2 regions of the Bartonella bovis 91-4 genome follow, and region 2 is predicted to be linked to the other one. Evidence: predicted binding sites of a transcription regulator. Region 2 holds the regulator's gene; the other holds the start of a gene.
What was found. The regulator LexA, encoded in region 2, represses DNA repair genes until DNA is damaged. The targets are predictions, from matches to a motif close to TGTTCNNNNTGTGTTCNG.
Positions count from the first base shown of each region.

Region 1 (3,419 bases), 110 kb from region 2:
TTGAAAGGGTAAGGCTTCAAGCAGTTTTTCTGTATAAATGCCTGTTGGTGGGCGAGAGGCACCTGAAAGAGATTTTGTTTTTAAACGTACAAGACCAAGAGCTAGCTGACCAGCAAGAAGTTCATCGTAGGCAAGACGTTGACGTGCTTCACTTTTTAAAGCTAAATCGTTAGGGTCTGTGGGTGCATGAATACGATGCAAAGAATCAGAGAAAGAAGAAAATTGTTGCTGTTTTTTAAAGTTTTCCTCTATCCATTCTGGCAAAAGAGGAATACGCTCAAGAGCACCTTGCATTGCACGTTTTAGTGCTCTTGCCGATAGTCCAGCGGTAGAAGGATAAATAGGTTCGATTAGTGGCATCTGATTTAGCTTTTCGCTGGGTGCTATATGATCAGGGTGAACTATTGAAAGCTGTCCATTAAACCGTTCAACTTTCCCTGATACAATTACTTTTTTTCCTTCAGGAAGCTGTTTTTCTAACCAAGAATGTTGAGCGTGAAAAAACACTAAATTTATGTTTCCTGTTTTATCATGACCAATGACACGATAAGGTGATCGGTTATTGCTATTTGGTGGCGGTCGGTGTTGATCAATTATGATTTCAAGAGTAACAATTTTTCCTGTTGGTGCAAAAGCAATATCAGGCCGCATTCTTCGGTCTATAACAGAATGAGGCATGAGTTGGAGCAGTTCAATTATGGTCGGTTCACGTTGTGAGAGATTGACGTTTAAAACTTTAGCCAGTAAGGCATATATTTTGGGGTTCACTCCTGGAAGAGTGCGAATGGAGGTTGAAAGAAGATTAAAGAGGTTTGAATACATAAGGAAATTTAGCCTTCTCTTTTTATTTTTTCTAGTACTTTAAAAGAGCTTTTTGGGGATAAATTACTTAGTTTGTGAGAATAAATTGCATTATTTTTAATTTTAAGCCTTGGATAGAAAGAATAAAAAAATAAATTAACAAATACGATAAGAACAGAGCAAGAAGGGTAGCTAATATTGGTAATATTATATATTGATATGAAGAAAATTGGAGTACTTTCCGGATGCGATAATGCTAAAACTATAAATTGAATATGGGGGAACTAGAGCACTTTTTATTATGAGACAAATAATAGTTACAATTTGGCATTTATGTTGTAATGGGAAATTGTGAAAATGCCAGCAAAAGAAAGAAAAATACTAAAAGATAAAAATTCTCTTCCTCGCTTTATTCATTTGAGGGTGCATTCAGCTTATTCGCTTCTTGAAGGGGCTTTGAAAATTAGGCAAATTATTCAGCATGCAATTTCTGATAATGCACCAGCAATAGCTATTACAGATACGAATAATTTATTTGGTGCTTTAGAATTTTCTCAGTATTGTTTTACAGATGGTATTCAACCTATCATTGGTTGTCAGCTTGCGATTGATTTTGACCGTGAAAATTATGATCCACGTTTAACCAAACCTCGTCACCCTTCTGATTTTGCTTCTATTGTATTATTTGCTGCTAGCGAAGTAGGTTATGCTCATTTAATTCGCCTTGTTAGTCGCGCTTATCTTGATAAGCATGATACGGATCCTCCTCATATTAAGGCTGATTGGCTATTATCACAAAATGAAGGAATTATTGCATTAACTGGGGGGGGCAGTGGCCCTATTAATTTGGCTTTAACAGAAAATAAAAAAGAGCGGGCTGTTGAGTATTTAACTTATTTGAAGCAAATTTTTGGTGATCGTCTTTATGTTGAATTACAACGACATAGTTCTTACGATCGGAAAGTTGAAGCTGCACTTGTTGAATTAGCTTATGCGCATGAAATTCCTCTTGTTGCAACTAATGAAGCTTTTTTTCTGAATAAAGAAGGGTACGAGGCTCATGATGCGTTGATGGCCGTAGCAGAGGGGCAGATTGTTTCTAATCCAAATCGCAGGCGTGTAACGCCAGATCATTATTTGAAGTCACAAGATGAAATGATTTCATTATTTTCTGATCTTCCGGAAGCTTTAGAAAATAGCGTTGAAATTGCGTTACGTTGTCATACTTTTGTACCAACTCGAAAGCCTATTTTACCCCGTTTTACAGAGCGATCTGTAGATCCAGATTCTGCTTTAGAGGAAGAAGCTAAGGAATTATTAAATCAGGCTAAAGCTGGTTTAAAAATGCGTCTTGAAACAATTGGTTTGGCTGAAGGTTATACAGTTGAAGATTATGAGCAACGACTGGATTATGAAATTTCAGTTATTACACGTATGCAGTTTCCGGGTTATTTTCTTATCGTTTCGGATTTTATAAAATGGGCAAAAATCCATGATATTCCTGTCGGTCCAGGGCGTGGCTCTGGCGCTGGTTCACTTGTTGCTTATGCTTTAACTATCACCGATGTTGATCCTTTACGCTTTTCTCTCTTGTTTGAGCGTTTTCTCAATCCAGATCGTATTTCCATGCCAGATTTTGATATCGACTTTTGTCAAGATCGACGGGAGGAGGTTATTCATTACGTTCAGGAAAAATATGGTCGTGATCAAGTAGCTCAAATTATTACATTTGGTAAATTACAGGCACGTGCGGTGTTACGTGATGTTGGACGTGTTTTGGAAGTGCCTTATAGTCAGGTTGATTACCTTACCAAATTGGTTCCTGCTATGCCTGGTAGTAATGTTGAATTAGCGGTGGCTATTCGAGATGAACCTAAATTTAAGGAAGAAAAGAAGAAGAATCCTGTTATTGGGCGTATGTTGGATATAGCGCTTCAGCTTGAAGGGCTTTATCGCCATGCATCAACTCATGCTGCAGGAATTGTTATCGGCGATAGACCGTTGTCAGAGCTCGTACCAATGTATCGTGATCCACGTTCTGATATGCCAGTTACCCAATTTAATATGAAATGTGTTGAGCAAGCTGGTTTGGTAAAATTTGATTTTCTTGGTTTAAAAACACTTACTGTTTTAAAAATGGTTACGGATTTTGTTGCACGAAAAGGTGTAAAAATAGATTTGTCGAATATCTCTCTTAATGATGAAACGACTTATACTATGTTAGCACGTGGTGAGACAGTTGGTGTATTTCAAGTTGAAAGTTCTGGTATGCGTAAGGCACTTATTGGGATGAAGCCAGACCGCATTGAAGATATTATTGCACTTGTAGCACTTTATCGCCCTGGTCCAATGGAGAATATTCCAACATATAATGCACGAAAACATGGGAAAGAGGAAATTATTTCTATTCACCCTAAAATAGATCACCTGGTTAAAGAGACACAAGGTGTTATTGTTTATCAAGAACAGGTTATGCAGATTGCGCAGGTACTTTCTGGTTATTCTCTTGGAGAAGCAGATTTATTGCGCCGAGCTATGGGTAAAAAGATCCACAAGGAAATGCAAAAACAGCGTACACGTTTTGTAAGTGGTGCTGTTGATGGCGGTATTGATAAAGA
Region 1 covers NZ_CM001844.1:874,379-877,797, reverse strand. Annotated here, with positions in the region: gene recG (ATP-dependent DNA helicase RecG) at 1-822, opposite strand, end outside; gene dnaE (DNA polymerase III subunit alpha) at 1,159-3,419, shown strand, end outside.
Region 1: a site for LexA is predicted at 972-989, ahead of dnaE (DNA polymerase III subunit alpha). Genes of this name have one in related genera too.

Region 2 (3,419 bases):
GAGGGTAACTCTCTTTTACTATTTAAAAGCATTTATCAGCCCGCTTATCCTTTTTTAGCTTTTATTGTAAATATACAAATCGCATTCTTTGTGTATGATTGAAATTTATATCTGTGGATGACTATATTTATTAAATTTATTGGTATTCTAAAAAGCCATCTTTCATCAAGATATTAATGTAATATAAAAGAATATTTGTTATAATTTATAGTGATAATGTATCACCAAGCATGAATTAAAATTAAACAAAATCAATAGATTAAAATATAAAATCAAAAATAAAATGCTATAATATAAATTGTGAATTAAACTAGACTGAATAATAGAAGGTAAGTGTAATTTATAAATAGTTTAAATAATTTTTCACTAATTTACGGGGAATTTGGAAATATTATCTATGGTGAGCGCGCAGGGATTCGAACCCTGGACCTACTGATTAAAAGTCAGTTGCTCTACCAACTGAGCTACGCGCTCCCACACAATTATTTTGCTTGTAGAAAATGAATGGGAACATACGGTCGACTTTTCATTTGGTCAACACCTTTTATGAAAAAATATTATTTTTTACTTTATTTATTAAAATACTGTTTATTGCACCTAACTTTCTCACTATTCTACGCGTTCTTTTTGGATGTAAAATAGAATAACACAACAATAGCATATTGTATTCTTTACACCCAATTAATATAGACAAAAGATAAGCTTTTCAGCAAATTCAAATGGTATCATTCAAATGAAAATAAGATATTTAATGATTTAGATTTTTAAAAATTTTTTGCTTCTTTTTCGCCAATTTTAGTGTGACTTAATCTCTCATAACAGTAGCTAACATTGTTGTGAACTAACAATTTGCATAAAGCGATTCCAGTTGTAGAATTCATTTAATTGAAAAGTTATTTTTTAATTGATACATTTTATAACAGAAGTTAGCAAAATATTTGAATCTATTTTATAAGGTATAGATAACACTTTTCAAAAAACGACTCGTAAAATCATATGGAAGTTATTTATTCAATTTGAAAAAAATCTTGATTAATACCCCTAAAAACCATTTCCAAAGTTAATTGTATCTGTAAAATACAGCTAACATAAATTACTTCATTTAAAACTTTGAGCAATTGTCTGTTCATCAATGATAATTTACAGCTTACCTAAAACACGATACTCCTGCATATACTACAAAATATAAATTTGATGATGATATATACCAATATTGTCAGATAAAATGAATCCACATTTCTTTCTAGACTCAAATTTACAGACTCAAAAATAAAGTAGAGAATTTTGCGTTATTTTATAAAAAATTGTAGAATAATCATGAAATACTTATGCTTTGTCTTCTATTTTTTCTTTTTCGATTTTTTGATTTGGAATGTTGAATGCTGACATGTAAACAATATGAGCTACTTTTATTCATTCACAATCATATGAAAGAAATTGGTGTTCCCCCTTCGTTTGATGAGATGAGAAATGCGTTAGAACTTGCTTCAAAATCCAGCATTCATAGACTTGTCACAGCTTTGGAAGAGCGCGGTTTTATACGTCGTTTACCAAATCGTGCTCGTGCAGTGGAAGTTATCCGGCTTCCTAATAAAATAACATTCGATCTTTCTTCTGCACGTAAAATTTTTCCAAGTATGGTAGAAAAAAACAAAAGAAAAACATTTCAAGATTTTGATAATTTTGATGATTCTGAAACAAAAAACAAAAAAAATGTTACTATCCCTATAATGGGGCGTATTGCTGCTGGCGTACCTATTTCAGCAATACAGCAACAAACAAATACACTATCTCTTCCACCAGATATGATTGGTTTAGGTGAATATTATGCTTTGGAAGTTAAAGGTGATTCTATGGTTGAAGCAGGTATTATTGACAGAGATACTATAATTGTTAAACGCCAAAGTACAGCAACACAAGGTGAAATTATTGTTGCATTAATTGATAAACAAGAAGCAACTTTAAAACGTTACCGACGTAAAGGGGTTTCGATTGCATTAGAGGCTGCAAACCCTCATTATGAAACGCGCATATATAGGCCTGAACGTGTTCATATACAAGGTAAACTTGTTGGACTTATTCGCTATTATTAAAAGATAAAATAATTGAAAACACGAATAAAAAACTGTGTACGTTTATAGAATGTCTATATATACAAAGTCGTCGCCGTAATGATTATAAATAACGCCATTTATTAGCGTTTTTGTCTTTTAATACTATAAATAAATTTGCATAACTTTGTAGCAAAATGTATCAAATACGTTTAAAGGTTAATAGAGCATACAGATATTTTTCCTTAAAAAAGTAGGAATAATAGATAAATTAGATTTTCATTAAAGAATTACAAGGATTATTATGGCAGCACCTCGCATTAGTTTTGTTTCTCTCGGTTGCCCAAAAGCGCTTGTAGATTCTGAGCGTATTATTACAAGTCTTCGTTCTGAAGGTTATGAAATTTCACATAAGCACCAAGGAGCCGATCTTGTTATTGTTAACACCTGTGGCTTTCTTGATTCTGCGCGAACTGAATCGCTAACTAATATTGAAAAAGCTATCAAAGAAAACGGAAAAGTTATTGTAACTGGATGCCTTGGTGCGGAACCTGATGTCATTCGTCAAGCACATCCCAGTGTATTAGCTATTACTGGACCACAAGCATATGAAAACGTCATACAAGCAGTTCATACAGTCGTTCCTCCAGTCCATGACCCCTTCGTTGATTTAGTTCCTCCGCAAGGTATCCGCCTTACACCTCGCCATTATGCTTATTTAAAAATTTCTGAGGGGTGTTCTAATCGATGTAGTTTTTGTATTATTCCTGCTCTGCGCGGTAATTTGGTCTCGCGCCCCATAGGCGATATTCTTCGTGAAGCAGAAAAGCTTGTACAAGCAGGTGTAAAAGAACTTTTAATTATTTCACAAGACACCAGTGCTTATGGTATTGATATTAAATATGCTGAAAGTTCCTGGAAAGACCGCACAATAAAAGCTAAATTTTTGGATCTTTGTCGCGAACTAGGAGACATGGGTGTTTGGGTGCGAATGCATTATGTTTATCCTTACCCTCATGTTGATGAAGTTATTGAACTTATGGCAGCAGGAAAAATTCTCCCTTATCTAGATATTCCTTTTCAGCATGCATCACCAACTATTTTACGTAATATGAAACGCCCTGCTCATATGGAAAAAACAAATCGTAGAATTGAAAAATGGCGAAAAATTTGTCCAGATCTCACTTTGCGATCAACATTCATTGTCGGTTTTCCAGGAGAAACCAATGAAGATTTTGAGATGCTTCTTGAATGGTTGGAAGAAACAAAAATTGAGCGTGCTGGTTGCTTTAAATATGAAGCAGTAAAAGGCGCTGCTGCAAATGATCTTGAATTAGAAAGTATTGCGGAAGAAGTGAAAGAAAACCG
Region 2 covers NZ_CM001844.1:766,690-770,108, reverse strand. Annotated here, with positions in the region: gene BBBE_RS03350 (septal ring lytic transglycosylase RlpA family protein) at 1-32, opposite strand, end outside; tRNA gene BBBE_RS03345 (tRNA-Lys) at 399-474, opposite strand; gene lexA (transcriptional repressor LexA) at 1,380-2,093, shown strand; gene rimO (30S ribosomal protein S12 methylthiotransferase RimO) at 2,356-3,419, shown strand, end outside.